Regions from separate parts of the Mesorhizobium sp. M1078 genome, predicted to be linked through region 1. Evidence: riboswitches for the same ligand, from Rfam matches in the RefSeq annotation. Region 1 holds a riboswitch; the other holds the start of a gene.

Region 1 (15,664 bases):
TCCGCGCGCTGGCTACCAATGCCAAGCGCGTCGCGCTGCTGTGGGAAGCCTGCGCGTTGCCGGACTACCGCAAGATCGCGCCGGCCCAGCACTCCGACCTGATCGCTTCTATCTACACCGACCTCGCCAAACACGGCCATGTCGACGAGAACTACATGGCCGAGCAGGTGCGCCGCGCCGATACGACCGAGGGGGACATCGACACGCTGTCGCACCGCATTGCGCAGATCCGCACCTGGACATTCGTGTCCAACCGGCCGGGCTGGCTGGCCGATCAGGCACACTGGCGGGAAAAGACGCGCGAAATCGAAGACAGATTGTCGGATGCGCTGCATGAGCGGTTGACGAAACGGTTTGTAGACCGCAGGACTTCCGTCCTCATGCGGCGCCTTAGAGAAAATACAATGCCTGAAGCCGAAATCAGTCCTACCGGAACCGTCCTTGTCGAAGGCCATCATGTCGGCGAGTTGCAAGGGTTCCGCTTCACCGCCGATCAGAGCGCCGGCGGCGAAGACGCCAAGGCCGTGCGTACGGCAGCGCAAAAAGCGCTGGCCGCCGAGTTCGAGGCACGTGCCGAACGCTTCGGCGCCTGCGCCAATGGCGACCTTGCGCTCGGCTCCGACGGCACGCTGCGCTGGATCGGCGCGCCGATCGGCACGCTGGTTGCCGGCGAGGACGCGCTGAAGCCGCGCCTGGTGCTTTTGGCCGACGAGCAGTTGACCGGTCCCGCCCGCGACAAGGTCGCCGCGCGCGCCGAGCGCTTCGTCAATTTCCAGATCGAATCCTTGCTGAAGCCGCTGGTCGACTTGAAGAATGCCGAGCAGATCGCCGGCATCGGCCGTGGCATCGCCTTCCAGCTCGTCGAGCATTTCGGCCTCATCAACCGCCGCGACATCGCCGAGGAAATGAAGTCGCTCGACCAGGAGGGTCGCGCCGCCTTGCGCCGGCTCGGTGTGCGCTTCGGCGCCTACCACGTCTTCGTGCCGGCGCTGATCAAGCCGGCGCCCGCCGGACTGATCACGCTTTTGTGGGCGCTGAAGAACGACGGCAAGGACAAGCCCGGCTTTGGCGACGTGGTGCACGCGCTGGCCTCCGGCCGCACCTCGGTGGTCATCGATCCGGCTTTCGACAAGAGCTTCTACAAGCTCGCCGGCTACCGCAATCTCGGCCGCCGCGCCGTGCGCATCGACATTCTGGAACGGCTGGCCGACCTGATCCGGCCTGCGACCAACTGGAAGCCCGGTCTGGGACAGCGCCCGGACGGCGCCTATGACGGCCAGTCCTTCATGGTGACGCCGCCGATGATGTCCATCCTCGGCGCAACCGCCGACGACATGGAAGAGATCCTGAAAGGCCTTGGCTACCGCGCCGAGCCGAAGCCGCCGGCAGAGGTCAAGGCGCGGCTGGAAGCACAGGACAATGCGGCGCGGGAAGCGGCTGCCGCCAAGCTGGCTGCGGACGCGGCTGCAAAAGCCGAACAGGCCAAGGCGGCGGAAGCCGCTGCAAGAGAAGCCGCCGCTGAAGCGCCGGCCGTTGGATCGGAGCCGGATGCGGTTGCCGCCGCTGAGCCTGCGGCTGAGCAGCCCGTCGCCGAAGCCGCAGCGGAGGCTGTTGCTGCGGACGCTCAGCCGGGCGCGCCTCCCGAGGGTTCGGAGCCAACTGCGGCCGTTGAAGCCGCCGCCGAAGCTCCAGCCATCGAGGAAGCAACGGCGGAGCCCGTCGCGGACGAACAGGTCGAAGCTCCCATAGAAATCGCGGAAGAAGCTCCGGCTGTTGCGGAAGCTGACGACACTGCCGACGCCACCGTCGCCGAAAACGCCGACGCCCTTACCTCTCCCTCGATGGCGGAGGTCGCGGCGCAAAGCGACGCGGGTGACAGCGCTGACGAAGCAGATAGTGCAAACGATGCAAGTGCAACCGCCGACGCCGACGCTGCCCCCACCCCGGCGCTGCGCGCCGACCCTCCCCACGAGGGGGAGGGTGGAAGCGCTGAGCCTGTCCCCGAGGCCGAAGCGCCAAAGCCCATCTTGCTGTGGCGGCAGGGTCGTTTCGAGCAGCGCCCGCGCCATCGGCAAGACAACCGCAGAGACAATCGCCCGCGTAACGGCCAGGCTAGCCGCGCCGATGCGCCGGCCGACGCTGCCGGCGGACAGCCGGCACCGGGCGAACGGCCGGCCTATCAGGGCCGGCGCGACCAGCGCGACGGTGCCGCCAAGCCACGCTTCGACCGTTCGAAGTTCAAGCCCAAGCCGCAGGCCGAGGGCGAACAGCGCCGCGACGGCAAGCCGCAAGGCGAGCGTCCGCGCGAGGGCCGGCCTGACTGGAAAGGCGGCAGGCCGGAAGGCAAAGGCGGACCGCAAGGCGCCAAGCCGGCTTTCCAGGCCAAGCCACGCGAGGAATGCCCGGCGCGCTTCGATCCGGACTCGCCCTTCGCCAAGCTCGCCGCCTTGCGCGACCAGTTGAAGAAATAAGCCCCAGGTTCGCTGCGATGGTTGCTGAAGGTCGTCAGCGCATCGACAAGTGGCTGTTCTTTTCGCGCGCGATAAAATCGCGCTCGCTGGCGGCCAAGCTGGTTGTCGCCGGACGCGTCCGCATTAATAGCGACAAAGCAGCGCAGGCCTCCGATCTGGTCAAGCCTGGCGACGTTTTGACCATTACGCACGAGCGCCGCATCTTCGTTTGGAAGGTGCTTGGCACCGGCGTGCGGCGCGGTCCGGCCGAGGAAGCGCGCACGCTCTACGAGGACATGTCCCCGCCGCCGGCCCCAAAAGGCGAGGCTGTTGCCGATGCCATTCCGGCGCTGCGCGACGCCGGCAGCGGCCGGCCGACCAAGAAAGAGCGCAGGCAAACCGACCGGCTGTTCGGCGAAGACTGAAGCCTTGGCCGTCTGCGCCATGCCGGCGGTCTGGAATTTCATTCCGGACACGCGGGCCCCGCCTGCAATGGCTGCCCTTGCAAGCGGCAGGCAAAGGCGTTACCTCACCAAAAAAGCCGCCGCATCGGCCCGAAAATCGGAAATCGATTTTTCGGAAGGCACGATGCGCAGATTCAAAGTGTCAGAGCGTACTTTATGCGTCCAAGTGGACGCACGTCGCTCTAGCAAGAACGGGACGTCCCGGAGCCGACCAATGACCTATGTCGTGACCGACAACTGCATCAAATGCAAGTACATGGACTGCATCGAGGTCTGTCCGGTCGACTGCTTCTACGAGGGCGAGAACATGCTTGTCATACATCCCGACGAGTGCATCGACTGCGGCGTCTGCGAACCGGAATGCCCGGCCGATGCAATCAAGCCCGACACCGAGCCGGGCCTCGACAAATGGCTGCAGGTCAACACCGAATACGCCGAGAAATGGCCCAACATCACCGCCAAGAAGGAGCCTCCGGCAGATGCCAAGAGCTTCGACGGCGAGGCCGGCAAGTTCGAGAAATATTTCTCCGCCGAGCCCGGCGAAGGCGACTGAGCACATGACGCTGGAATCGGAATCGATTTCGGAAAGGGTGATGCGCAAAGCAAAAAAGTGCGGCCTATTGGATCGTCATAACGCTGCGTAACGCGCATCATACATTAACTGCCTTGACAGGCGGCGATGGCGCTCGACCTTCGCGTTTGCAGCAAAACCTTGATTCTTCCGACTTTTTGTGCTACACCAGTTGAAACATGCCGGTGACACAACGTCGATTTATGGCGCAAGCGCCCCAAATCACTGAAAGGTGAAATCCCCAATCGGACCAGAGCGATCTGGGCCAGGCAGTCGCTATGTATGCGGTTTGCCGGTCCCGGCTTTTTCCGATGGGTTCATCTGTTGTGCGGCTAACGATCGGTGTCCCCGGTCGCATGCGTTCGGACCGGCAGGCCGCCGGTGCCACAACAAGGAGTTCAGGGCGTAATGGCAACGATCACCCCGCAGAAGAAGTCCACCTCGGCACGCCACGGTTTCAAGACCGGCGAGTACATCGTCTATCCGGCACACGGCGTCGGCCAGATCGTCTCGATCGACGAGCAGGAAGTTGCGGGCCACAAGCTGGAACTGTTCGTCATCGACTTCCAGAAGGACAAGATGCGCCTGAAGGTTCCGGTCGCCAAGGCGACCTCCATCGGCATGCGCAAGCTGTCGGAAGAGGATTATGTCGAGCGCGCGCTGAAGGTCGTCCAGGGCCGCGCCCGCGTCAAGCGCACCATGTGGTCGCGCCGTGCGCAGGAATATGATGCCAAGATCAATTCGGGCGACCTGATCTCGATCTCGGAAGTCGTGCGCGACCTCTACCGTGCCGACAACCAGCCGGAACAGTCCTATTCCGAGCGTCAGCTCTATGAGGCGGCACTCGACCGCATGGCGCGCGAGATCGCGGCAGTCAACCGCATGTCGGAAACCGAAGCCGTGCGCCTGATCGAGGTCAACCTCAACAAGGGCCCGAAGCGCGGCGCCAAGGCCGACAATGAGGAAGCCGAGCAGGAAGAAGCTGCCTGATCGCTTTCACCGTCGAATTCATGAAAAACCCGGCCTTGTGCCGGGTTTTTGTTTTTACCCCCTTGTGGGGTTCCAAGGACGGGCGAGACCCGTGGCTCGCCCAGGCAGGGTCGCTGCGAAGCAGCGAGGATGGGGGACGGCACCAGACCCGACCCGGACCTTCCGTCCGACCTCCCCACAAGGGGGAGGTAGAAGGCTCAGCCGCCGGCTTCCTTCTCCGCCTCCTGCTTCAGCGTCGCAATAAAACGCTTCGTCCGTTCACGCTCCGGGTTGGAGAACACCACGGCGGACGGCCCCTTCTCGACGATGACGCCGGCGTCGAGGAACACCACCTCCTGCGCAATCTTGGAGGCAAGGCGAAGGTCGTGCGTGGCCATCACCATGGTCGTGCCTTCGCTGGCGAGCTTTCCCAGCACGTCGACCACTTCCTGCGCCAGTTCCGGATCGAGCGCCGAGGTCGGCTCGTCGCAGAGCAGCACTTTCGGCGACGGCGCCAGGGCGCGGGCGATCGCCACACGCTGCTGCTGGCCGCCCGACAGCGTTGCCGGCCAATCATCCGCCTTGTGTGCCATGCCGACCTTCTCGAGCAGCGCCAGTGCCCGCTCGCGCGCCTTTGCCGTCGGCCATTTCAGCACCGTCACCAGGCCTTCCATGACGTTCTCGATCGCGGTGCGATGCGGGAACAGCTGGAAGTTCTGGAACACCATGCCGGTCTGCAGCCGCAGGCGCTGGATGTCGCGGCTGGGGATCTTGATGCCGGGACGGAATTCCAGCGTCTCGTCGCCGATGCGCACCATGCCCGAGGTCGGGATCTCCAACAGGTTGATGCAGCGCAGCAGTGTGCTCTTGCCGCCGCCGGAGGGGCCGACAAGCGCGGTGACGCTGCCTTCGGCAATGGTGACCGTCACGCCCTTCAGCACCAGATTGTCGCCGAAGCGCTTTTCGATGTCGGTGAGGCCGATCATGAGCGCGCCTCCAGGAAGCCGCCATAGCGGTTGAGCCGCTCCTCCAGCCGCGTCTGCAAGGCCGAAAGCACCGAGCTCATCGCCAGATAAAGGATCGCCGCCTCGACATAGAGGATCAGCGGCTCATAGGTGGTGGCGACGATGCGCTGCGCCGCCTGGAACATCTCCGGCACAGTGATGGCGGCGGCCAGCGACGTATCCTTGACCAGCGAGATGAAGGTGTTGGACAGCGGCGGCACGGCGACGCGGCCGGCTTGCGGCAGGATGGTGCGCCGCATCGCCTGGCTCCAGGTCATGCCGATCGAATAGGCCGCCTCCCACTGGCCCTTCGGCACCGAGCCGATCACGGCGCGGATAATTTCCGAACTGTAGGCGCCTATGTTGAGGGTGAAGCCAATCAGCGCCGCCGGAAAAGCGTCCAGCAATATGCCGACCGAAGGCAGGCCGTAAAAGATCAGGAACAGCTGCACCAGAAGCGGCGTGCCGCGAAAGATCCAGACATAGAAGCGGACCACGGCAACCAGAGGCTTGGGACCGAACAGCCGCACCAGGGCGACAACCAGGCCGACGAACAGGCCGAGTGCGAACGATAGCAATGTCAGCGGTACGGTGAAGATCAACGCCGCCCACAGCAGTGTCGGCAACGAGTCCAGCATCAGGTGTAGCCAGTGCGGCACGAACGGCTCCTCCTTCACAGACCGCCGCGGTGACGGCAGTGCGATTGTGTGCTTCTCATATCATGCGAAAAACGGCGAGCCGTCAAAGACGGCCCGCCGCTATTGGTCATTGCCGGCAAACCGCCGGGAGATGGTCTTTACTGCGAGACATCCTGGCCGAAATAGGTATCGGCGATCCTCTTGTAGGTGCCGTCGGCCTTGATGTCGGCCAGCGCCTTGTTGATCGCCGCGACCAGCTCCGGATCACCCTTGCGCACGATGACGCCGGAATAGTCGGCGTTCTCTTCCTGCGCGGCGATCTTCACATTGGCGTCCGGCTTGTGCTTCTTGAAGTCGAGGAAAGACAGGCTGTCATTGATGGTGGCGTCGGCGCGGCCGGTGAGCAGCAGCTGGATCGACTGGTCGAAGCCGTCGGTGCCGACCAGTTCGGCGCCGTTGGTCTCGGCGAGCTTGCCGAAATTCGATGTCAACGACTGTGCCGACTTCTTGCCCTTGAGGTCGGCGAAGGTCTTGATGTCGGTGTTGTCGCCGCGCACGATCAGCACGGCCTTGGAGGCGATGTAAGGATCGGAGAAATCGTACTTGGCCTTGCGCGCGTCGGTGATGCCGACCTCGTTGATCACGGCGTCGTAGCGGTTGGCGTCGAGGCCGGCGATCAGCCCGTCCCATTTGCCTTCGAGGAACTCGACCTTGACGCCGAGCTTGTCGCCGATCGCCTTGGCGATCTCGACGTCGAAGCCGACCAGCGCGCCGGAAGCATCATGATAGGTGAAGGGCGCATAGGTGCCTTCGGTGCCGACTTTGAGGGTGCCGGCCTGCTTGATCTGGTCAAGATTGGCGCCGGCATGGCCTGATGTAACAGCCAGAACCTGAAGCGTTCCGGCGACGATGAGCGAATTGAGCCATTTCATTTCTGTGTGATCCCGTCCTTGGCCGGTGTCCGGCGCTTGTGAGAGCCGGAAACTGACAGATACAGCGCAGCAAAATAAGGAACCAGATTTCAAAAAAACGACGATCCAGAAATCAGATTCTCAAAGCAGCTCGGATCGGTGCCAATAGTCCCGATCTGCGGTGTCGATGCGCCCTGTCGGACCGCACAAAACAACCGCCATCGGCGGCGGAACCAATCCCCGGTGTGGCACGTTCATGGCTTGTTGTAGGGCGCCGCGTTTCCATTTCAAGAACCCTTGGCTGCGCTAGGCCCGAAGCAATTCCAGGAAAGTGGGAAAGCGGTTTCCTTCGGAATTGCGTCAAACAGAGATAACGGCCGCCAGGCCGTCCGAAAATGTCCGGGAGCAGGAGCGCGGCATGATCGAAGACACGGCAGGACGGACCATGGTCCGCACGGCAATGAAAGCCCCCTACCTCGAGCGCGATGAGGAACATGTTCTCGCCTTGCGCTGGAAGGAGGACCAGGATCAGCAGGCGCTGCATCAGATCACCGTCGCCCATATGCGGCTGGTCATCTCCATGGCTTCGAAATTCCGACATTACGGCCTGCCGCTCGGAGATCTGGTCCAGGAGGGCCATGTCGGGCTGCTGGAAGCAGCCGCGCGTTTCGAGCCGGAGCGCGAGGTGCGCTTCTCGACCTATGCGACATGGTGGATCCGCGCTTCGATGCAGGACTATATCCTGCGCAACTGGTCGATCGTTCGCGGCGGCACCTCTTCGGCGCAAAAGGCGCTGTTCTTCAACCTGCGGCGCCTGCGCGCCCGTCTTGCCAATGGCGCCGAGCCGATCTCCAACGCCACGCTCTACCGCGAAGTCTCGGTAGCCCTCGGCGTCTCCGAGGCCGATGTCGAGAAGATGGATTCCAGGCTTTCAGCACCTGACTCTTCGCTCAACGCACCGCTCGCCGATGAGGCCGGCACCACCGAGCGGATGGACTTCCTGATTTCGGACGATCCATTGCCTGACGAGGTCGCCGGCGACACCATCGACGTCGAACGGCGCCTGATGTGGCTGAAGACGGCGCTCCGCGCGCTCAATGCCCGCGAACTCAGGATCATCGAGGAGCGTCGGCTGACAGACGAAGGTGCGACGCTTGAGGCGCTCGGCGAGACCCTCGGTATTTCCAAGGAGCGTGTCCGCCAGATCGAGGCCCGCGCCATGGAAAAGCTCAAGCTCGCGCTGGTCAAGCAGAACCCCGAATTCATGGCAGCGTGAGATTGCCAGGAACAGGGGTACCGCCCTGAGTTATCTCAGAAAAAAGCACTACGAAGGCTGGGGTTTCTGACGAAGACCGGCGCTATCTGTCCGTGACGATCTTGACCTTGTCGCCGGCCGAAACCGAGGCGCCCGGCGACATCGCGTTGAGCACGCGGAACAGATCGAGCTTGCGGTCGACGCCGACCATCTGCGCCGAAAGTGTGCCCATCGTCTGCCCGGCCTGTACCGTGACGACGCGGATATGCAGCGGCTTCAGTGCCGCCTTCTCGGCGGGGCTGAGCACGCGGAACGAACCGCTGACCGAGCGTGCCACCGGATCGAGTGTCGTGCTGGCCGAGGGGGCCGCTGTCAAAAGCCGGTAGACCTGACCGCCGGCGCGGATCACCGCAATGTCGAACTGCCAGCCATCGGCGCCGGCGTGCGCGGTCGCCGCCTGGTTGCCGTCGATCGTCTCCTGGCGCACACTGGTCTCGTCGAGACCGGCCACCCAGCCGCTTCTGATGTAGTCGGTCAGCGCACGATCCTTGTCGATCGACACACCGTCGAAGCGGATCGCCATGTCGCCGGGACCGGTCGCCGTCACTGCCGCCGCCGAATTGTCGATGATGAAGCCGTCGGGCACCGTGAACGAAACGCCGAGGCCCGGATGCAGGAAGGTCTGGCCGCGCACATAGCCCTCTTCCGGCGTGTCGCCATAGAGCAGGCCGTCTATCCCGGCCAGGAAGGAATCGCGGTCGCGGGTGCCGATGCCTGGCGCGCCGAACTGGCGGGCGTGGCGCTGCGCCAGATCAATTCGCTGCGGCGTGTTGGGGTGCGTGGCCAGGAAGTCGAGGCTGGCGTCGGTGGCGCCGCTGATCGAGCGGAAATCGGTATAGGCCGACATCGACTGCAGGAAACGCCCGGCGGCATAGGGATCGTAACCCGCCTCGCCGATCGACTTGATGCCGATCGCGTCTGCCTCCAGCTCCTGGTTGCGCGAGAACTGCGCCAGCCTCAGCTTGCCGCGGATCAATGCCTGCTTGGCGGTCGGGCTGTCGCCCAGCACATCGGAGACCACCTTGGTCGCCAGGCCTTCCTCGGCCTCGAGCTGCTGGCGCTGCAAGCCGTGATTGGCGGTGACGTGGCCCATCTCATGCGCGATGACGGCGGCGAGTTCGGCCGAATCATTGGCCAGCGCCAGCAGGCCGCGGGTGACGTAGAGATAGCCGCCCGGCAGCGCGAAAGCGTTGACGTTGGGCGAATTGAGGATGGTGATGCGATAGGTCTGGGTCGGATTGGCCGACACCACGGTCAGGCTGCCGACAACCTTGGCCACCATGCGCTCGAGCTTGGGATCGGAATATTCGCCGCCATAGGTGGCAAGGATACGCGGATGTTGCGCCTTCGCCAGTTCGGCAAGCTTGCTGTTGGCGGCGACATTGTCGACCGTGATCGGCTTGTCGGAAGGCTGGAAGCCGGATTCCTGCACTTCGGGAGGCGTGAACATCTGGCAGCTGGCCAGCGCCACGGCAAGGCCGGCCAGCGCGAGGAAGCGCACCAGCGGTCTGCGTTTCAAAGTGTCAGTGCCGGTCGGCAGCACGGCGTTCCTTCAGCTCTCGGCGCATGATTTGGACCGGGGTCCGCGCCAGCGAAAAATCGGTTTTCGTTGGCAATCCTGCACACATCAAAAAACCTACAGCGTTTACGCATCCGGCCGGGTGCGGCGCTGTAGGGGCAAATCACGGCTCGTGCCGGACCAGTACTAAGCGGACCTAGCCACATCGACTGGACCATGGCAAGCAAGCGCCACATCACCTGTAGCCGGTTTGGTCGTAAATTATGTCCGCTTCCGGGCAATATCGCGTGATCCGCCCGAACTTGCGCCGATATAGCGCCGAAACGCTTCAGGGCCAGTGCCGTCGAAAAAATCGGCGGCAGGTCCCGTCGCGGCAACCCTGCCATTGTCCAGAAAAACCATCTGCTCGCCGATACGGCGAGCGTCTTCCGGCTGATGCGTGACGAACAGCACCGTCATCGCCCGCTCGGCATGAACGCCGGCCACCAGGTCGAGCATGTCGTCGCGCAGTGCTGGCCCGAGCGAAGCGAACGGCTCGTCGAGCAGCAGCACTGGCCGGTCGCGCACCAGAACGCGGGCGAGCGCCACGCGCTGCCTTTCGCCGCCGGAGAGTTCGCGGGGCAGGCGCATTTCCTTGCCGGCCAGGCCGACGCGGTCAAGCGCCTCGGCGATTGCGGCGCGATCGGCGTCGGTCAGGTTGAGCGATGGCGAGCGGCCGAGCCCGACATTCTTCTCCACCGAGAGATGAGCAAACAGATTGTTTTCCTGGAATACCATCGATACCGGCCGCGCCGAAGGCGGCTCGGCGCCGACATCGGCGCCGCCGATCAGCACACGACCGGACTCCGGCGTCTCGAAACCAGCCACCAGATTGAGCAAGGTCGATTTGCCCGAACCACTTGCCCCCATGATGGCGGTGATCTTAGATGTATCGAATTCGACATCGAACAGGAATGACGTTTCGCCATAGCTGAACGAGACCTTGTCCAGCCGGACAGTCGTGCCTTTCTCCACAGCGGACGTCACGATCTCTCTCCCCGTCCCAGCCAGTCTGCCGCGACCACCAATGCAAGGCAGACCGCCCCGAGCAGCAAAGCCAGCCCGGCAGCATCGGCCGTGCGATAGCTGCCCATGCGCGCCAGCAGGAGATAGGGCAAGGTCTGCACCGAATCGCTGCCGAACAGCGCGATGACGCCGAGATCGCCGAGCGACAGCGCCACGGCGAAGGCAAAGCCGGTGGCCAGCGGCCGCCGGAGCGATGGCCAGTCGACCAGAAGCAGCCGGTTCCAGCCCGCAATGCCGAGCTGCGCGCACAGCTTCTCGTGGCGCTCGCTGGCCGCATCATAGGCCGGGCGCATCGCGCGGATGGCAAAGGGCATCGCCATCACCGCATTGACGGTGACGACCATGACCGGCGCGATGGCAAAGACATCGCTGACCGTGCGCAGCAGGAGAAACCAGCCGGCGCCGATGACGACGGGCGGCACGACGAGGACGAAGCCGGCGCCGGTGTCGGTGGCATGCTCGAGCAATGAACGGGCACTGGACCGGCGGCGCAGCGACAATGCCCGACGCGCCATGATCAGCGACAGCGACAGCGCCACCGAAAGTAGCGCCGCCGAGAAGGCGAGACCGGCGCTGGTCAGCGTCGCCTGACGCACGGCACTCTCGCCCGCCAACCGGCCGAGATCGGCGTCGAGGCCGGACGCGACGGTGGCCGCCATTGGTCCGGCGACGAACAGCAAGGCGAGCACGATCAGGACGGCGTTGAACGCTGTTTCTGCTTTGCCGGCCAAGTGATAGCGGCGCGGCGCGACAGGCAAATTGGCGTCGCCGGTCACATTGGCGCCGAGCCGCGTCAGCGCCAGCATGACGGCAAAAGTCAGCGCGATCTGCAGCACCGTCAGCGTCACCGCTCGCGCCGGATCGAAGTCGAAACGCAGCGCCTGATAGATGGCGACTTCCAGCGTCGTCGCCGCCGGCCCGCCGCCGAGGATCAGCACGATGGTGAAGGAGGTGATGCAAAGCATGAAGACAAGCCCGGCGACGCCCGGCAGCGCGGCGCGCAGCACCGGCCACTCGATCAGCCGGAAGGCTGGCCTCGCCCCCATGCCGAGCTGGCTCGCCAGCCGCCATTGATCGGCCGGCACCGTTCCCAGCGCTTCGAGGAACAGCCGGGTGGCCAGCGGCAGGTTGAAGAAGACGTGGGCGACGAGGATGCCTGGCAGCCCATAGATGTCGGGCCAGCTCTGGCCACCGATCGCGGCGAAATAACCGGCGCGGCCATAGAGCGCCAGTATGCCCAGCGCTGCGACAATCGCCGGCAAGGCAAGGGGCACAGTAAACAGCTGCAGGATGAAGCCGCGTCCGAAGAAGCGCGGATGCCGCGACAGCGCGCGGGCGACGAACAGCGCCGGTACGACGGAAAGCAGAGTCGAGAGCGCAGCCTGCCAGAGCGTGAAGCGGACAACGCGCACGAGATAGAGGTCAAAGGCGGACGCGGCGCCGGAAAGGTCGTGCGCGCCTTCCCGGATAAGGCCGGCGAAGGCGCCACCGATCAGCAGCGCGATTGCCGCAAGCGCGACAATGCCGGCCGTGATGCGGGGGTCAGAGGGATAGTGCGCACGCATTTCGTGCTATCCAACCCTACATCGCATGTTGGCTGCTGACGGAAATATTTCACGGAGGTCGAGTTCCCGCCCACCCCCCTCTGTCCTGCCGGACATCTCCCCCGCAAGGGGGGAGATTAGCAGCTTCGCTCCCCGCCCCATCCTCGCCGCGTTGGAGGTTGACGAAAGCTTTCGAGCGCTTGATCTCCCCCCTTGCGGGGGAGATGGCCGGCAGGCCAGAGGGGGGTGTTCAAGCGCCATCCTGAATTCCTACTTGCTCATCACCGCCAGCCATTCATCCACCCAGGCCTTGCGATTTGCCGCGACCTCTTCCGGGCTGAACAGCAAGGTCTTCGCCGGCTTGACCAGCCTATCAAAAGCCGGATTGAGCGGCTTGTCGGTTTTCCCGGCCGGGAACATCCAGTTGGTCTCCGGAATGACATCCTGGAATTTCGGCCCGGTCATGAAGGCCAGGAACTTCGCCGCCAGCGGGTTCTTCGCGCCCGTGGTGGTGATGCCGGCGACCTCGACCTGCAGATACTCGCCTTCCTCGAACGACGCCGCCTGGAAGCGCCCGGTGTTCTCGGCCACCATGTGGTAGGCCGGCGACGTCGTATAGGAAAGCACCATCGGCGCCTCGCCCTTGGTGAACAGGCCGTAGGCCTCGCTCCAGCCCGGCGTCACCGTCAGCACTTTGCCCTTGAGTTTCGCCCAGGCTTCCGGCGCCTTGTCGCCATAGACCGACTTGACCCACAGCAGCAGGCCGAGGCCCGGCGTCGACGTCCTCGGATCCTGGATGACGATCTTGTCGGCGGCATCGCCCTCGACCAGTTCCTTCAGGCTCTTCGGTGGGTTCTTCAGCTTCTCGGTGTCGTAGACGACGGCGAAATAACCATAATCATAGGGCACGAAAGTGTCGTCGCTCCAGCCGCCCGGCACGTTGTTTTCAGCCACCGCGCCATGTCGGACAAACAGGCCGGAAGCCTTGGCTTCCGCGGTGAGGTTGGTGTCGAGGCCAAGCACGATATCTGCTTTGGTCGAGGCTCCTTCCAGCTTGACGCGGTTGAGAAGTGCGACGCCGTCGGCCGCCGAGACGAAGTCGACGCTGCAGCCGCACTCGGCTTCGAATTCCTTCTTCACCTGGGGGCCCGGACCCCAGTCGGCAGTGAAACTCTCATAGGTATAGATCGTGAGTTTTTCCTGCGCGGACGCAGAGCTTGCCAGTAGCGAAACAGCAAGCCCCAGCGCTGGGACAAGACGGGACAAAAACATGCGCATCGGCGCCTCCTTCATTCGTGTTGAAAGGAATTGAGGCGTCGGGCTGTCCGAAGCGTCTAATCCCTCCGCCGGTACAAACCGGATCAGGTTCAGCGGGTTGGCGAGACTGCCTCTCAGCCGGTCCGCGAAGATCGCGTCCGGCACCCCGTTAGAGCGTTTCGACACATAGGCCCGGCCAAGGTGCCACGCAAGTGGAAGTTTGCCCGAGCATGATCCCGGAAAGTGGAATCCGTTTCCGGAAAAAGATCATGCTCCAACAAAGAGTGACGGTGCCGCTCGGCCTTCCGTTTCGTCGGCGGGGCTGGTAAGGGCCAGCGGATATGAGCACATTCACCATCCTGCTTGGCGGCGATCTCGTCCGCACGCCGCGGCTCGACCGCCAGGTCGCGGGCACGCGCGTCATCGCCGCCGACGCCGGCATCGATCATGCCCGCCTGCTCGGCGTGATGCCGGAGCTGTGGGTCGGCGATTTCGATTCCGTGCCGGCGGACCTGCCTGCCGATCTCGCCGCCGTGCCGCGGGAGGTGTTTCCTCCCGAAAAGGACAAGACCGATGGCGAACTGGCGATCGCGGCGGCATTGGAACGCGGCGCCACCAGCCTGGTGCTGGCCGGCGCTTTCGGCGGCAAGCGCGCCGACCACGCCTTCCTCCATCTGGCGCTCAGCCTGCGGCTGGCCGAGGCCGGCACAAAATTGCTGTTGACCAGCGGAGCGCAGGAAGGCGCCCCTCTGCTGCCTGGCAAGGCCGGCTTCGACTATGCCGACGGAACGCTGTTTTCGGTGCTCGGCTTTTCCGATCTTTCGGGCCTCACCGTGTCCGGCGCGAAGTGGCCGCTCGACCATGTCGAGGTCGTGTTCGGCTCGTCGCTGACCATCTCGAACGAGGTCAAGTCCAACACGACCGGGGGCGGCCTCGAAATCGCGCTCGGCCATGGCCGCGCGCTGCTGCTCGCCCACCCCTACCCCTTGCCTGAAAGCTGACATGGCCCCGCCCCTTCTCAACCTCGACGGGATAAGACTGACCTTTGGCGGCACGCCGCTGCTCGATGGCGCCGAACTGACGGCGTCCGCCGGTGACAAGATCGCGCTCGTCGGCCGCAACGGCTCCGGCAAGTCGACGCTCCTGAAGATTGCCGCCGGTCTGATCGAGCCGCAAGACGGCGAGGTCTTCCGCCAGCCTTCGGCAACGGTGCGCTATCTCCCGCAAATGCCCGACATGAACGGCTTTGCCAATGTGCGTGCCTATGTCGAGGCTGGGCTTGGGCCTGCCGACGATCCCTACCGCGCCACATATCTGATGGAGCATCTCGGCCTCGCCGGCACGGAGAACCCCAACGATCTCTCCGGTGGCGAGGCGCGCCGCGCAGCACTTGCCCGCGTCATGGCGCCCGAACCCGATATTCTGCTGCTTGACGAGCCGACCAACCATCTCGATTTGTCGGTCATCGAATGGCTGGAAGAGGAGCTCGTCCGGACGTCTTCGGCGCTGATCGTCATCTCGCACGACCGACGCTTCCTCGAACGCGTCTCGCGCGCCACTGTCTGGCTCGACCGTGGCCAGACCCGCCGCCTCGACAAGGGCTTTGGCCATTTCGAGGAATGGCGCGACCTTGTGCTGGAAGAGGAAGAGCGCGAACAGCACAAGCTGGGCCGCCAGATCGTGCGCGAGGAGCATTGGCTGCGCTATGGCGTGACGGCTCGCCGCAAACGCAACATGCGCCGCCTGGGCGAACTGCAGACCATGCGCCAGCGTTTTCGCGGCCATCGCGGCGCCGAGGGCTCGGCCACCATGGTGGCCAGCGACGCCGCCGAATCCGGCAAGCTGGTGATCGAGGCCAAGAACATCGAAAAGAGCTTTGGCGACCTCACCGTGGTCAAAGGCTTCTCGACCCGCATCCAGCGCGGCGATCGCATCGGCCTTGTCGGGCCGAACGGCG
Region 2 (15,664 bases), on a different contig from region 1:
CGGATGCCGGCCAGGCTCTACGGCACGCTGACTTGTCTGGAGCCGGCGCTGGGCGCGCTGGCCGGCTTCCTGTTCCTGCACGAAATCCTGAGCCCGCTGCAATGCGCGGGCATCGCCGCCGTGGTCGTCGCCGCCTTCGGCGCGGCGCTGACGACGAAGCCGCCGGTACCGTCGCCGGAATAGTTGCCTGAAATGGATATGTGACGCCGGTGCCGTGGTCCGCCGGTCCCGTGTCCGGTTGCTCAAGCGCCCGCAACATCGATATATGGATCGATGTATGCGCAGGAGATCCAGATGAGCAGGGCCGACAGCATTGCTTGAGCCGTCCGTGATCAAGGCAATACTCCTTGTCGGGCTCGCCGCTGTCGTTGCGGCTTTGGCCTGGCGGCTGGCGCGGTCGCGTCGCAGAGCCCGGCTTCGTGAAGATCCGGCCAACGACTACGCCGTGCGCCGCGACTGGTCGGGCAACCACGGCAAGCTCAATCATTCGTCCTTTGTCTATTTCGATGCCGATCGCGACGGCCGCTACGGGCTCGGCGACCGCCCGATGGCCGGCATCATGGTCAGACTGCATGATGGCGACGGCCGCTTCGTCGCCGCGGCGCGGAGCAATCGCGGCGGCTTTGCCAATTTCCTGGCGTCGACGAAACGTCGCGCCGCGCCCATCCATGTGCCGGGCAGCTACCGCTTCAGCGTGTCTGTGCCGCCCGGCTGGCGCTCGAGCAGCGCCAACGAGGTCCAGTCGCAGCACCTCCGGCCGCTGCCGGGCTCGCCCACCGGGCTGGTCTCGGAAGCAATGCTGCAGCCGGTCGGCCTGTTTGCGATACGCCGGCTCAGCGGCCGCGTAGCGGACGGTGCTTCGGCGAGCATCTCGGTGATGGCGAACGGGCAAGAGGTGGCAGTGCATCCGCTAAGTGATGGCTTCCGCCTCGATCTGCCCGATGACGCCGACGCGATCGAAGTCACCGGCGGTGGCATGGAACGACGACTGGCCTTGTCGGCCTACCCGACCGAGCTCGGCCTGCTGTCGCCCGAGAACGCGGCTGTCGACAGCACCGCGCCCCTGCAGTCCATCGGTTTCGACGATGTCACCACGCGCGGCCTGCGCAAGGTGCCGTCCGGTTATGCCGGGTTGACCTGGTTCAACCTGAACGCACTGGCGCGCGATCATACCGAAGGCAGCGAAGGCTACGTCAACGGCAATATTTCGGGAGACCATGTCTGCTATACGAGCAGCGGACACCCGGCCGAATTCTCGAGCGAAAAACCGTTCGGGTTCCATTCCGTGATGCTGACGGCGGCATGGTTGAAGTCCGAAGGCGAAACCGCACTGGTGGAGAGCTGGCTTGGCGACCGGCTGATCGCCAGCGACACGATCGTCCTGTCGGCACTGGCGCCCGTCCACTATGCGCCGATGCTGGCGGCGGTGACGCGCGTGGGCCTCTCCACGAGCCACTATTGGCAGCTCGTGCTCGACGATCTGGTGGTTGTGCGCTGAAGCGTGTCGGGATTAATCGGGGTGAAAGGGTTTATCGCGGATTGGAAGCACCGTTCGCGGTGACCTGCGAGAGCTTGCCTTTTTTGACCAGCACCGGTTTCAGATAGGTTTTCTTCATTTTCCACTCTCCACCTCGGGCACCCAAAGCCCTGTTCCCGGCCAGACGGCACGAGGCGTCGGATAATCGGCTGCTAGACTGCGACCGGCCCGGAGCCGTTACCATTGTCGGCTGTAACCTGCGAGAGCTTGCCCTTCTTGACCAGCACCGGCTTCGAATAGGTCTTCTTCATGCCGCATCTCCAGTGTAAGGCGGGCCGCCAGATCAGGCGAAAGTCCGACTCAACGACCTCACTCGATCGGGCCGGAACCCGCTCCATTGGCGAGCGCCGTAACCTGCGAAAGCTTGCCTTTTTTGACCAGAACAGGCTTCGAATAGGTTTTCTTCATGGTATAATCCTCCAAGGTTACGCGATAATGCCAGACGGATCGACACTGTCAACCTTCGCGGCCTCGCTGTCCCATCCCGGTTTTTCTTGGCGCCGATGCGCTAACTGCAAGTCCACCTTCATCGACAAAGCGTTGTTCTTGGGCGTGCATGGCGTGGCCGGGTTGCGGTGCGAAAAATGTCCGAAACTGCGGCGGGCCTGGCCTGGTTGGTCGGCCTGCTCAAACAGAGCGGCAATGCAGCGCGGACTGGCCCAGCCTAAACATTGGCCTTGCCGTCGCGCCGCACTCACAGTTCCTTCTCCGCCAGTTCGCGGAAGGCATCGGGAACCGAGCGCCGGGCTTCCAGCGCCACGGCGCCATAGCCGACAGCCTCTCTGCCAAAGCGCTGGCGGATCTTGTCGATGGCGCGGTCGGCGCCAAAGCGCGCCAGGCCTTGCCTGCTGCCGGCCCGCTGCTTTTCATCGGCAAGCCCGAGCGGCAGCTCCAGCTGCAGCTCGGCACTTTCTTCCAGCTGCGACACCGAGATCGCCAGCAGCGAGATGGTCTTCTCCCGAGGGTTGGCGGCCAGCACGCCGCGCACCAGCTCCCCGGCGATTTCGGCCAGCATCGCGGTTGCCGAAATCGGCTGATCGAGCGTCAGCGAGCGTGTGACAGCGTGCAGATCGGCGAAACGCACGCGCACCGTCACCGTGCGCCCGGGCCGTGATTTCGCCCTGAGCCGGCTTGCGACCCGGTCTGCCAGATGCAGCAGCACGGGTCCGAAGATACGCGCCTCGGCCGGCCGTCTGCCAAGCGCCGACTGCGCGCCGGCGGAATGCGACCGCCTGTGGGTTTCGAGCTTTCGCGGGTCGCGGTTCCATGCCAGCGACGCCAGCTTTTCGCCGGTGGCGGGCCCGAGCAACCTTCGCAGCGCCCCGCTATGCGTCTGTGCCAACTGGCCGATGGTCTCGATGCCGATCTCGGCCAGCCGCGCCTTGGTCGCCGGGCCGACGCCCCACATCAGGCCGACCGGCAGATCATGCAGGAAGGCAAGTTCGGTGTTCGGATCGACCACCACCAGGCCCTCGGGCTTGGCCACCTGCGAGGCGATCTTGGCCAGATGCTTGGTGCGCGCCACGCCGATCGAGATCGGCAGGCCGAGCTCTGCCCGGACGCGCCGACGCACCGTGGCGGCGATCTCGGCCGGCGGTCCGAACAGATGCGTGCAGCCGGCCACATCGGCAAAGGCTTCATCGATGGAAATCCGCTCGACCAGCGGCGTGAAATCGTCGAGCACCTTGATGGCGGCGTCGCCCAGCCGCTGATAGTCGGCGAAATGGCCGCCGACGAAGATCAGTCCGGGGCAAAGCTCGCGCGCGCGTCGTCCGGGCATGCCGCCGCGCACGCCGAAAGCCCTGGCTTCGTAGGAAGCGGCAAGCACGACGCCGCCGCCGACGGCGATCGGCTTGCCCCTGAGCGCCGGGTCGAGCAGCTGCTCGACCGAGGCGTAGAAGGCGTCGAGATCCGCATGCAGGATGGTGGGCTCCATCCCGACCGTTCCCTTTGCGGCGTTGCAGCATTAGCCGCGTCTGTTGTGAGAGGCGTTTTTGCCGAACAAATAGAGAACAAACAGGGCCTATTGTCAAGCGAAGCGGTTGTCGCCGGCCGGCCCGTTCCAGGTCGGGCTGTCGAGTGCTCCGCCTGGGCATCGGACCTGCGGAACATTGTCTCTCGCCTCGGCGTTCATATCCGCGACGGGACGCTGTTTTTGTGGAGGCCGGTATGGGCCAGTTCGAGATGATCGACCTCGTCAGCGTCATTGACGCCTGCACGAGCGATCGCGTTGCCGGGCACTGCGTGTCAATGGCCAGGGCGGTGGAGGAGTTGCGAGTGCTGACCGGTGATTTCGTATCGCCGGACGAGACGGTGGCCAACGCGCTGTCGGCAGTGGCGCTGGGGCGCGGCTGCGCGGTGGTGTTCGACGAGCGAGCGGGCGCCGAGATCTTGCTGACGCCGTAGCGCGGCGGCGCCGGGTTGTGGCAGCCAGAAAAGTCGAACAGCGTGCAAAAAGCTGTGCAGGCATGGCCCCATAACCGGGGCGTGGAAAAGTTCTGCGCGTGGGTGTATTCTCCAGGTCGCAAGAGGTCGCAGACCGCATAGGGGGAGAAATGACATGCCGAGGGTTTCAGAACTCTTTTTCAAAACTGCCATCTTGTTCCTGATGTTGGGGATTGCGGCCGGCCTGCAGATGGCGATCTCGGGTGACCACGCCGCTTTTCCGGCGCACGCGCATATCAATCTGCTCGGTTGGGTGACGAGCGCCATCTTCGGCGGCTACTACGCGCTCAATCCGCAAAAGGCGGCGCGTCGCATCGCCATGATCCACTACGGGCTCTACACACTCGGCCTGGTGATCATGCTGCCGGCGCTGTATGTGATGCTGCAGGGAAACCCGGCGCTTGAACCGATCGTCGCCGGCGGCTCGCTCATCGTCGCCGCTGCCGTTCTGGTTTTTGCTTTCGTGGTGTTTTCGCCCGAAACCGCGCGCTCGGTGTCCGGCGTGGTGCCGGCTTCTCGCTGACTGTTCGCGCAGCGATCAAGTCCGACCCGCGTTCGCGACCCGCGACGCGGGTTGGCCAGCCCGATGGACAGCCGCTGGTTTGCGGTGTCTACCGCCGCGTGGGCGACCATAACTGAGCCCCACACGTATTATTTCGTGACTATTTGGCGCCGGAACCTTCCCAGATATCGCGCGTTGCGGCGACTGTATTCGCGCTGCCTTATATATAGGCAGCCTTGAGTACGTCCACAGCATGGGTTGGGGGAGGAGCAGGACACCATGTCGAACAGAGAAATCGGAACGTCGGCCTCGCTGGGCCGACGCATCGCCGATCTGAAAGCCAGGATGCGAGACGCCAGCGTTACTGAACACGAGATGCAGACCTTCCAGAAGGTCGCAGCCATCATGGGAGGTGTCGAAGGCTCCCTACGCCTCGACGCCGACGACCTGATCGCGGCGTCCTTCGTCACCGAGGCGCTCGGCGATCCCGGGTCGAATTGAAGCCATGCGCCCGTCGGCACTAAGTGCCGGCGGTCGATGGGCCGTTACGCCGGTCGTCTGCGATACTGGAGCGTGTGCGCACCGCCTGCGGCGGACAATCTCTTGCGCACTTTGAAGATTTCAGGCGAGCGGCCTCAACGGCGCTTGGAACATTGGACTTCGCGTTCGTGCTCTCGGCTGCCTCGCGGCTGTCGAAGGTGTGTCGCCGTCGCCGTCCAGTCCTTGACCACAAGGGCTAAAGCAACCAAACCGCCAAGGCGCCTTAAACGAAGGATCCGACCAGCCGGATCCTTCGAAATATCAATCGCGATGCTCCGGCATCGCCTTCAGCTCATCCTTGGTCCAACTGGTGACGGCGTGGACGTCCCGGGAAACCTCTCGAAAGTCCGCGGTCGCTGCCCTTACACGTCGTCGAACGGGCCGCCGCGCCTCGCCAGGTCGTGACCAATGGCGGCTTCCTCGGCGTCGTCGGGCAAGGCATCGTCACTGTCCTGGTAGGGGTTGTCGTCATCCTCCTCGGGCAGTTCGCCTTCCTTCTCGACTCCGGTGGTGTCCGGCAGGCTTTCCTCATCTGCTCCGTCGGGCAGGACCGTTGCGCCACGCAGCGCATCCCAATCCTGCCGGCGCGGCGTCGGCGCTTCCACCTCGTCATTGGCGATCCTGTCGCGGGCATCGTTTTTGCTCGGTGGCGCCTCGACCTCGTCATTGGGTTTTCTGTTTCGTTCTTCCATGATTGCCTCCTCCGGGCGGCTTTGCGTCGAGAAGGTGGAACTCACTTCCGGCTGTCAGGTTCCGGCAACCACTCCATCTCCGTGGAACCAATTGCCGCCAGTCTGCTTTGCCAAGGACTAGTCTGCTTTGCCAAGGAGATGAATCCAGAGGAGCTGGACCATGAAGACTTTCCCCCTCATCCCATGCGTGCTGCTCTTGGCGCTGGCCGACCCGGCGGCTGCGCAGGACAATGGCGACCAGCACGGCCCTGCCGCGCCTTGCCAGGCGCAGCCTCAGGACGATGGTCAGAAGCCGCCGGTCGCCAATGGCGGCGGCGAATCGACCAGCACGCTCGGTCCCTGCGGCGGCGTGCTGCAGCCGCCGCCCAGTGGTGACCAGGGTATGACGCAGCCGCCGCCGGATCAGGGCAAGACGCCGGTGATCAAGCCTGGCGAGGTGCCTGCGCAGCCGCCGAAGCAATGACCTTTGCTTGAAACTTCACGGCGTGGCACGAAGGCGGTCGGTTCCGGTCTTGGCCGGGCGACGCGGTCACCGGATCAATGCCGGCGCCGGCCGCGATCGCCACCGGAATTGGAGCCATGCATCATCCATGTCGAAGGTCTCCTGAGGGATTGTGCTTCAATGCGAATCTTGCGGGTGCGGGTTCTGCTGGCATGACCGGGAAGCCGATCAATTTAGTCTCCGCTTGCGGAACAAGACCGTACCGGCTGCGTTTGCCTCCAGGAGCCCGCCACCTCGATCTGCGCTGTTTTCGCCTCATGCGGGAACACGGCGGAGCTCGCCAACAACGACAGGAGACGAAGATGAAAACCATCCTTATTCCCGCCGTCGCCGGGCTCGCCATGATCGCTGGTATCGGCATTGCCGCCGCCGACGAGGTCATCGTCACGCAGCCGGCACAGCAGCAGGTGATCATCACCCCGGAACAGCGCACGGTCGTGCACCAGTACGTAAAGAAACATCCGCTTGCCTCGGTCAATCTGCTCGGCGTCGAATTGAATGTCGGCACTGCCTTGCCTGACACTGTCGAGCTGCAGGAGGTTCCCGACGTTCAGTACAGATACGCCGTCGTCGACAACCATACCGTGTTGGTCGACCCCAGCACGCGCAGGATTGTCGAGGTGGTCGAGTAACGCTCGACAACCTAACCATTCATCGGTGATACGGCCCTGTCGTTCTTCCCAAAAGGGCGGCAGGGCCGAATGACGAACATGATGAAAGGAGAATTGCCATGTTGCCGCATGTCGAGACCCCGAACTCCGCCAATGTTGCGGCGTGTTGCGACAAGTTGCTGGCCGAGCGCAACACGGCGCTGTTATCGATGAAGGAAGCGATCGCGCTCCTGCGGGAGCGCACCGGCACCGATCGTTCGGATGCCGACCTCGCGGGGCTGATCGTCAAGAAAGCGGCGCTGCTCGGCGTTGCGGTGATTTCCGACCCGCGCTGAGATGTCTCGTCACTCAAGACGCCGGCCGAATTTTCGGCTAATGTTTTCGTGGAATCTGGACCAACCGACCGGACCCAACCACGGAGGCTTAAGTGACGGACGACAAACAGGACCGCATTCGCCAGCGCGCGCACGAGATCTGGGAAAAGGCCGGCCGGCCTGAAGGCGCGCATCAGGAACACTGGGAGCAGGCCACGGCTGAAGTCGATGGCGCGGTCGCCAAGCCCAAAAAGGCGGCGAAGAAAGCTGACGCCAAGCCCGCCAAGGCAGCCGCCAAGCCAAAGGCCGCGAAGCCTGCCGCCGCAAAGTCCGGCAAAGCCAAATCGAAATAAGGCCAGAAATAAGGCCAGTCGAAATAAAGCAAGGCCGGAATTCGCTGGCCGGGTCATCCTTGGCGCCCGCCGTTCAGGCGCGCCCGAGCCTCTCAACCTGACGAATTGCGCCTGCGACGGGCAGCGCAATTCCTTGTGTTTGGCGACAGCCGCCCCTCATGCCTCCCAGGCATAACTCGACAGCGCAAAGCGAATGCCGGCAGCTGTCATGGCCAGTTCGCATTCGGTGATCTGGCGCAGGTGGCGCAGATAGCGCGTTACAGTCTGTGGCAGCCAGCCGGCGCAGGCCTCGACATAGGCGCGGCTGTGAACAAGGGTGCCGGTCGACAGCCTCTCGTCCTTCTCGGCAACGACTTTCAGATATTGGCGGATGAAGCGGATGTCGTCGGCGATGTCCTGGCTGGCCATTCGCCAGGCCCCGCCGAGGCGTTCGCACTGATCGAATGACAAGGGCAACAAAGGGGGCGGCAATAAAGGCGGCGGCAACGACGGAGATGACGGCAAAGGACGAGAGAGATCGGCGAAGGCAACATGGTTCGCTGTGCTCAAGGACATTCCTCTCTGCGAAAAGAGATATCGTACTTTATGTACGAATAAGCGTCAAGCCAATTTCGTACAGTTGGGACGATGACAATGAATATAGCAGCGGTCGCTTCAGCTAATCACGCATCGTGAATCCTTCAGGACTCGCACCAATTTCGCGGAGGGATTTTCCCAGGATGGTGTTGACTGTTTCCCTCGTGTCGGCGTCGAACAGGTTCAGGCCGCGCCGGATCGTCTCGCGCCAGTTTTCGCCCTTGTCCCACGCTTCCATTAAGGCGAAGGCAAGGTCGTCCTGGCGACGTGTGGCTTCGAGCGCTTGGGTCAGCAGGCGCGCTTGATGGAGATCCTTCTCCCGCTTGGCGCCAGCGCTCGGCCCGCGTCGCGAGGCGACGATCAGCTTGTGGATGGCGTAGCGCTGGGGCGAGGGTGACCAGCACAGGCAAGCCCGAGCGATGCAGGAGCACAGTCCGGATGGGGTCGCGGATAAGGAAATCCAGAAACCGTAAGGGCTGCGCGGGGTCTCTGCCGTTTTCTTATAATTACGTTTATCAGCTTGAATTTCAACGCAGTTATAAGAAGTTCGTGGAAACCTTATAACGCAACGAGTCGTCTGTTAACGCCCGGGCGCCCGGCACGTCTGGCCCAAAACACTTTCCCGCAGTGCCTCAACAAACGGCTTCCCCAATGCCGCGAACGGTGCTTTAACCCGCTCATCCACAGGGGTGCTCCGTATGGTCGGGGCTGAGATGAGGGCGGCAAGCCTTCGGACCCTAAAGCTGATCTGGATAATACCAGCGGAGCGAGGCGGGCGATGTTTTCAGGCGCACAGATTTCCCTTTATCCCATGACCGACGATTTCGTCGGCGTCATCCTCGGCGCGCTCGGCGCGCTCGATCCCTGGCGCGACCGGCTGCGGATCGAAACCGATGACATCTCGACCCTTACGGTCGGGCCGCCCGAGGTGCTGTTTCCCGCAATGCGCGACCTGTTCGTGGCGGCGGCCAAAAGCGGCAAGCACTGCGTGCTTTCGGCGGCGGTCTCGCGCGGCTGTCCGGGTGAGCCCGACGATCCGATCTGCCGCTCCGACGAGACCGGCGGCCCCGCCATTCCGCTGGACGAGCGCAAGATCGCCGCGATCCGCGCTGTCCAGGCCACGCCGTCGACCGGCCAGCCGGTGGCAGCGCAGTTCTCGCTCTACGTTATGGGCACGGGCGACCATATGGACGAGATCTACGGCTGCATCGATTTCCTGAAACAGTCCGGCGTCTTTGAGCGCTCAAAGAACTTCTGCACCAAATTGCGTGGCGATGCCGGTGCCGTGTTTGCCACGCTCAACGAGGCCTTCTGCCGCTTCGGCCCCGGCGCCGGCCACGTCACCCTCGACATCACGATCTCGGCGAACAGCCCGAGCGCCGTCTGAGCCGCGGCTCAAGCGTCGTTCCTTGAGGATATTGCCGTGGCTGGTTTATCTGACCCATTGCGTGGAGGAGATGCCTCTGACCCCTCAGCACAAAGAGGAGGGGAGCCATTGGCGATTGGCGAAGACCGCGATGCCCACGAATCTCCCCCCTCGAGCGGGAGATGGCTGGCAGGCCAGAGGGGGGCCCAGCGCGTGGAGCGCCGACGTCCTTTTCGCATCGGCAAGGCGTGGGCGCCCAATGCGAGACGACCCCTTCTGTCGCCTTCGGCGACATCTCCCCCTCGAGGGGGGAGATTAGCCGCCGGCATCGCCAAGACCATCCCCGCCGCCTTCGCCTTCGCCCTGCTCCTCGCAGCCTGGGAGCTCTACGCCCGCTATGGCGACGCTGCCCCCATCATGCTGCCGGCGCCGTCGCGCGTGCTGCAGCAGGCCTGGGAGCATCGCGCCGCCCTGGCCGACAACACGCTGCCCACCATCCGCGCCACATCAGCCGGCTTCGCCTGCTCGTTGGTCGCTGCCTTCGTGTTTTCGGCGCTGGTCGATTTCTTGGCCCCGCTGCGCCGCGCGCTGTTTCCGCTGCTGATCGTCAGCCAGACCTTGCCGCTGGTCGCGATCGCGCCGCTCATCGTGCTGTGGTTCGGCTTCGGGCTGATGCCAAAGATCCTGCTTGTGGCGCTCGTCACCTTCTTCCCGATGATGGTCGCGCTGGTCGAAGGTTTTGCTGCGAGCAGCAAGGAGATTTCGCAGATGCTCGCCGCCATGGGGGCAGGGCGCTGGCGTATCTTCTGGCTGGCGCGCCTGCCTTCGGCGCTGCCCTATTTCTTCGCCGGGCTGCGCATCTCCATCACCTACGCCGTGGTCGGCGCGATCTTCGCCGAATATGCGGGGGCGGCGAAGGGGCTGGGCATCTACATGCTCAATGCCAAGAACAACTTTCGGCCCGATCTGGTGCTCGCCGCGGTCGCCGTCAGCGCCGCGCTCACGCTTGTCTTGTTCGCCATTGCGGTGCTCGTCCAGCGCTTCGCCATGCCTTGGGAGAATGCAGGGAGCGAAAGCCGCGACGTCAGATCTTCGGGAGACAGCAGCCAATGACACGGCTTGAACTCCGCGACATCAGCAAAAGCTTCGGCGCGCTTGAGGTGCTCGACGGCATTTCGCTGCACGTCGCGGCCGGCGAGTTCGTCTCCATCCTCGGCCCTTCCGGCGCCGGCAAGTCGACGCTGTTCCAGTTGCTGACCGGCGCTCTGAAGGGCGAGGGCGACATGCGCTTCGACGGCGCGCCATTGCAGGGCAGCCCCTTCGCCTTCATGCCGCAGCGCGACGCGCTGATGCCGTGGCGACGCGTCATCGACAATGTGACGCTGGGGCTGGAAGTGCAGGGTCTTGGCCGCAAGGCGGCGCGCGAACGCGTCGCGCCGTTGTTTGCCGAGTTCGGCCTTGCCGGCTTCGAGCGCGCCTGGCCGGCGGAACTTTCCGGCGGCATGCGCCAGCGCGCCGCCCTTTTGCGCACCGTGGTGCAGCAGCGCGACATGCTGCTGCTCGACGAGCCCTTTGGCGCGCTGGATGCACTGACCCGCGCGGGTATGCAGCGCTGGCTGGAAGGCATGTGGCAGCGCCACCGCTGGACCGCGCTGCTGATCACCCATGACGTGCGCGAAGCCGTCTACCTCTCCGATCGAATCTATCTGATGTCGGCGCGGCCGGCCCGCATCATCGGCGAGATTGCCGTGCCGCTGCCGCGCCCGCGCACCACCGGCAGCGATGCCGCGCGCCAGGCCGCCGCGCTCGAACCCGACATCCTCGACACGCTGCTCAATCCCGGGACTGACCGGCCCTCGTTCCCGCAGACCGCTCAAAGGAGTTTTTCATGACCGAATTCACACGCCGGCAGGCTTTGCTGCTGACGCTGGCTGCCGGACTGCCGCTTGCCTCTCGCGCTCATGCGGCTACGCAAAAAATCACCGTCGCGCTCGACTGGACGGTCAACACCAACCATGTCGGCCTGTTCGTTGCCCGCGACAAAGGGTTTTACGGCGAGGCTGGGCTCGATGTTGAGATCCTGCCCTATGGCGATACCGGCGCCGGCACGCTGGTCGCCAACCGCATCGCCGATTTCGGCATTGCCGGCGTCGGCCTGTTCACCCAGCGGGCTGCCGGCGCCGATCTCAAGGCGGTCTACGCCGTGGTCCAGCAGGAGACCGGACAGCTGGTCTTCAACGCGGACCGTAGTGAGATCAAAGGCCCGAAAAACCTTGACGGCCTGACCTATGGCGGCTTCGGCAGCGCTTGGGAAAACACGCTGATCTCGACCATCATCCGCCACGATGGCGGCAAGGGCGTTTTCGAGACGGTGACATTAGGCACCTCGGCCTATGAGGCGCTGGCCAACGGCTCGGTCGACTTCACGCTGGAGGTCTCGACCTGGGAAGGCGTCGATGCCGAACTGAAAGGCGTCAGGCAGCGCAGCTTCCGCTACGCCGACTACGGCGTGCCCGACGAGCACACCACCTTGATCGCCTCCAGCAATGCATATCTCCAGGCAAACCCGAAGGCCGCATCGGCCTTCGTCGAGGCAACGCGGCGCGGCTACCAATTTGCCTGCGATCACCCGCAGGAAGCCGGCGATCTGCTGATCGCTTCCAACAGGGATGCGCTGACCGACCCGGCGCTGATCCACGCTTCGCTGAAAATGCTGGTCGACGGACACTTCTTGCGCAGCCAGGACGGCGTCATCGGCACCATCGACAGGGCCAAGATCGAGGCGATCGGAACCTACCTCTTCAGGGCCGGCATATTGCTCGATGGCGATGGCAAGGTTCTGAAGGAGAAGCCGGATTTTGGAGCGTATTTCACGAACGAGTTTTTGGGCGCGTAATCTCCCCCCTCGAGGGGGAGATGTCGCCGAAGGCGACAGAGGGGGTCGGTACGTCCTGACGCGACTTCCTATCGCGGACAGAGGACGTCAGCGCCTTACGCGCGGCGACCCCCTCTGGCCTGCCGGCCATTCCCCCTCGAGGGGGGAGATTGCGCCTCACCGCCTTCTCCCTCACATATCGATCATCGAGCGCTTCACCCGGCCGATGATGGTGATGGCGCCTTCGAGCGCCGGCGGCGGGACGTCCATGTAGGAGGCCGGCTGGAAGGGCGGGTTCTCGTTGGGGCGGTAGCGCTTGTAGGTGGCCTGGCCGGATTCGTCCGAAATGACGTAGCAGCCATTGGTCACCAGCCGCTTGTCCCTGAGGTTGACGAAGATGATCGAATCCGGTGGCGAGATCTTGTTCATCGACGGGCCGTCGACGCGTAGCGCAATCCATTGGCCCTGCTCCAGATCGGTGGTGGGGATGGTCGGATAGTCGCTGAGATTGACCACCATGTCCTGGCTGCCGAGTTCGCCGGCGCTGATCCATGAGACAATGGGCACGTCGACGGTGGCCAGCGACGGCATCGGGATCTGCCGGCCCGACTCGTCAAAGCCGAAATGGCCACCCGAAAGGCTGCCGCCGTCGCCGTTGAACAAGAGCCAGCCGGGATCGACGCCGAACAGGCGGCCGTATTTCTCCGCCGCCTTGCGCGACAGCGGCCGGTTGCCGTTCTCGTGACTGATCAGCGTGTTCTTGTTGATGTCGCGCAATGCCCGCGCGGCGTCGCTCGGCGAGGCATAACCCGCCTCCGCCCGTGCCTGCTGCAATCTGTGCCTCGGTTCCTGCATCGTACAAATTGCCTGAAATTTATCGTCCAATACGTACGATTTCGCTTGCGTACGTTTCGTACATATCGTACGCTTAGCGCATGATCGAACAAACCGCAAGCGTTTCCGCAGACATCCTCAGCTTTCTCCCACCGTCCGGGCTGTCCTCCTCCCCGGTCCGGACGCAAACCGGGGCTTCTGCCCCGGATCCGGTCGAACCGTCGTCCCCCCGATCGACCGGAACGGCCGGAGCCGATCCTCTCCCGGCTCCGGCCACCTCTTCAGCCCATGGCGCCGCGCCAAGGGCTGTCTCCGGCGGGCAGGGTATTTCCTGCATCCGCACGGAAGATGGCACCGTCATCCTGTTCGACCGGCTGACGGGCAGGGCGGTTTCCGCCCTCACCAAAGCGGCCGCCGAAGCCGCCTTGCGGCATCTCGCCGGCTCGCTGCCGGCCGCCAGTATCGGCTAACCGCACCGACCATCCGCTCTGATTTTTTCCCGTGGGCCCTCGGGGCCGGCGCTCGGCCTTTGCGCGCGCAATCAATGGATACCGACATGACTGCCTATACCGACACCGAATTGCAGGAGATCGCCGTCTGGCTGAGGGATGGCCTGTCGGCCACAGGGATCGCCGTCCGCTTCACGGCGCTGCGCGGCAGTCCGGTCTCGCGCAATGCCATCATCGGCATCGTCCACCGCAACAGCGCGTTGAAGACCATCGGCTTCGCCAACCCCAGAGGCGGCAGGTCCGGCGGCCGACCGAGGAAGAATGCGACGGGGAAGACTGCGGCAAACGAGAATACCGCCAAGAGGAATCCGCCGGCGCAGCCAAGCAAGCTCGTAAGGGAAGTAGGAGTTTCGAAGCAGGCCGCGCCGGTCAAACCGGCCGCCAAACCGAGCCGTCAGCCATCGGCCAGGCCTCTGTTGCCAGCCCGTCCGGCGCCCTCGATCCCGGGCGAAGGACGGCTGGTGGTGGACGGCGAAATCTACCGCTTCAATGTGCCGGCGCCGCGCCCTGCTTCGCTCGGGCGTCAGCCGCATGTCGCCGCCATGCGCTTCATCGACTGCCTGTTCGACCGCTGCCGCGCGCCGCTCGACCTGACGCTGGAGGAAGACCCCGACAAAGACCCTCCCGGCAGCCGGCCGGGATTGGAGATGCTGTGCTGCGGCCTGCGCACAAGGGCGCTGAAAAGCTACTGCGAATACCACCAGGCGCGCTTCCACCGGCCTGTGGCGGAGATGGTGTGAGCGGCTGGGCTCCGTTCCTCGCCTCCGGACGACCCCACCAATGATCGAAAGCCGGCGGGACAGCGCCCCCCTCTGTCCTGCCGGACATCTCCCCCACGCGGGGGGAGATTGGCAGCTCGCCCGCACTGCCTTCCAACGGCGGTGGTGATTGGCGAAAGCCGACGCGACATCCGATCTCCCCCCAAGTGGGGGAGATGCCCGGCAGGGCAGAGGGGGGCGCGAAGGAACGCCAACCTTCCGGCTCAACAACCCAATCCCACAAGGATCCCCCGATGAGCAAAAAAACCGCGCAGAAAGCCAAACCGCCGAAATTGCCTGCGGGCGAAGCCGAGCAGGTGCGCATCCGCCGCGAGATCGGCCATGATTTCGCGCTGAAGGACGATCGCTTCGGCCGCAAGCGGTTGAGCGTCGGCACCGAAGAGGCGCGGCGCGTCTACGAGGTCTCCAATGACGGCTACACCGCGATCGGCGGCATCGTGCGGGTGCGCAATGTCGATCCGCTAGTCGGCATCACCTCACTGACCCGCCAGCAGCGTGAGGCCGGCCAGCGGTTTCGCGACGATTTCGAGCGCGCCTCGCGTGACGGGCTGAGGCCGATGCCGTGGGAAGAGCGCATTGACGGCGGCCGCATCAATGGCGGCATCCCCGACCGCGTGCTCAACGCCGGCCGCGCCCACACCCATGCCATCGCCGCCATGGCCCACTGGGAAGTGGCGGAGGTGGTTCGCAAAATCTGCCTCGAAGGCCAGTCGGTGAAGGCGCTCGCCGAACGCACCGGCGAAGGACGAGATGTGGTGGTGAAGCTGTTGAAGGTCGGGCTCGACCTTTTGGCCGTTGATTACGGGATGATGCTGATGCGGAAGCCGCGATAAGGCCGGCAGCCGCGTAGTGAAGCGGCCGGCCGGCAGATGCCGGCCGAACCGGTTTCACCCTATCGGATCACCGTTCGCAAACGCGAATTTCCTCGACGATCCTGTGATGATGGCGCCAATGCTTGACCAACTCTATGCGGCAATGGCGGTGGTGCCTGTGATACCTGTGGTACCTGAAGCCGTTATCGTAGGCATCATACTGGTAGTAGGGGCGAGGAGCGTAGCGATCGTAATAGTCGCCATAGCTGTCATTGTAGTCATCGTCATAGTAGCCGTTGCCGATGCCGATCACGACGCGCCCGCCGGCATTCGCCGGGGCGATCATCGCCGCCGCCGCAGTGATAGCGATAGCCGAAGCAAGCAGGAGCTTTCTCATAGCTGCCTCCTATTCAAGGT

What was found. Region 1 has a riboswitch for thiamine pyrophosphate ahead of thiB (thiamine ABC transporter substrate binding subunit). Riboswitches for the same ligand answer to the same signal wherever they lie in the genome.
Region 2: linked by a shared signal. The riboswitch ahead of NKH38_RS24780 (YkoF family thiamine/hydroxymethylpyrimidine-binding protein) and the one ahead of thiB (thiamine ABC transporter substrate binding subunit) in region 1 are both predicted to bind thiamine pyrophosphate.

The regions. Positions count from the first base shown of each region.
Region 1 covers NZ_JAMYMP010000008.1:11,183-26,846, forward strand. The annotation lists gene NKH38_RS13145 (helicase-related protein) at 1-2,471, shown strand, start outside; gene NKH38_RS13150 (RNA-binding S4 domain-containing protein) at 2,489-2,875, shown strand; gene fdxA (ferredoxin FdxA) at 3,129-3,467, shown strand; gene NKH38_RS13160 (CarD family transcriptional regulator) at 3,894-4,475, shown strand; gene NKH38_RS13165 (amino acid ABC transporter ATP-binding protein) at 4,673-5,440, opposite strand; gene NKH38_RS13170 (amino acid ABC transporter permease) at 5,437-6,117, opposite strand; gene NKH38_RS13175 (amino acid ABC transporter substrate-binding protein) at 6,255-7,028, opposite strand; gene NKH38_RS13180 (RNA polymerase factor sigma-32) at 7,426-8,283, shown strand; gene NKH38_RS13185 (M48 family metalloprotease) at 8,366-9,772, opposite strand; gene thiQ (thiamine ABC transporter ATP-binding protein) at 10,103-10,867, opposite strand; gene thiP (thiamine/thiamine pyrophosphate ABC transporter permease) at 10,864-12,471, opposite strand; gene thiB (thiamine ABC transporter substrate binding subunit) at 12,721-13,728, opposite strand; TPP riboswitch at 13,772-13,886, opposite strand; gene NKH38_RS13205 (thiamine diphosphokinase) at 14,049-14,708, shown strand; gene NKH38_RS13210 (ABC-F family ATP-binding cassette domain-containing protein) at 14,710-15,664, shown strand, end outside.
Region 2 covers NZ_JAMYMP010000025.1:939-16,602, forward strand. The annotation lists gene NKH38_RS24695 (EamA family transporter) at 1-183, shown strand, start outside; gene NKH38_RS24700 (hypothetical protein) at 329-1,498, shown strand; gene NKH38_RS24705 (hypothetical protein) at 1,690-1,788, opposite strand; gene NKH38_RS24710 (hypothetical protein) at 1,847-1,945, opposite strand; gene NKH38_RS24715 (hypothetical protein) at 1,963-2,235, opposite strand; gene dinB (DNA polymerase IV) at 2,232-3,473, opposite strand; gene NKH38_RS24725 (hypothetical protein) at 3,707-3,943, shown strand; gene NKH38_RS24730 (heme-copper oxidase family protein) at 4,098-4,505, shown strand; gene NKH38_RS24735 (hypothetical protein) at 4,764-4,985, shown strand; partial or broken gene NKH38_RS33455 (PRC-barrel domain containing protein) at 5,286-5,420, opposite strand; gene NKH38_RS24745 (hypothetical protein) at 5,387-5,716, opposite strand; gene NKH38_RS24750 (hypothetical protein) at 5,877-6,179, shown strand; gene NKH38_RS24755 (DUF1236 domain-containing protein) at 6,521-6,850, shown strand; gene NKH38_RS24760 (hypothetical protein) at 6,949-7,164, shown strand; gene NKH38_RS24765 (DUF2934 domain-containing protein) at 7,257-7,496, shown strand; gene NKH38_RS24770 (hypothetical protein) at 7,653-7,904, opposite strand; gene NKH38_RS33460 (hypothetical protein) at 8,155-8,310, opposite strand; partial or broken gene NKH38_RS33465 (GSU2403 family nucleotidyltransferase fold protein) at 8,356-8,503, opposite strand; TPP riboswitch at 8,748-8,860, shown strand; gene NKH38_RS24780 (YkoF family thiamine/hydroxymethylpyrimidine-binding protein) at 8,851-9,459, shown strand; gene NKH38_RS24785 (ABC transporter permease) at 9,715-10,551, shown strand; gene NKH38_RS24790 (ABC transporter ATP-binding protein) at 10,548-11,330, shown strand; gene NKH38_RS24795 (ABC transporter substrate-binding protein) at 11,327-12,334, shown strand; gene NKH38_RS24800 (LexA family transcriptional regulator) at 12,506-13,168, opposite strand; gene NKH38_RS24805 (hypothetical protein) at 13,249-13,617, shown strand; gene NKH38_RS24810 (GcrA cell cycle regulator) at 13,704-14,396, shown strand; gene NKH38_RS24815 (DUF6456 domain-containing protein) at 14,669-15,268, shown strand; gene NKH38_RS24820 (hypothetical protein) at 15,336-15,644, opposite strand.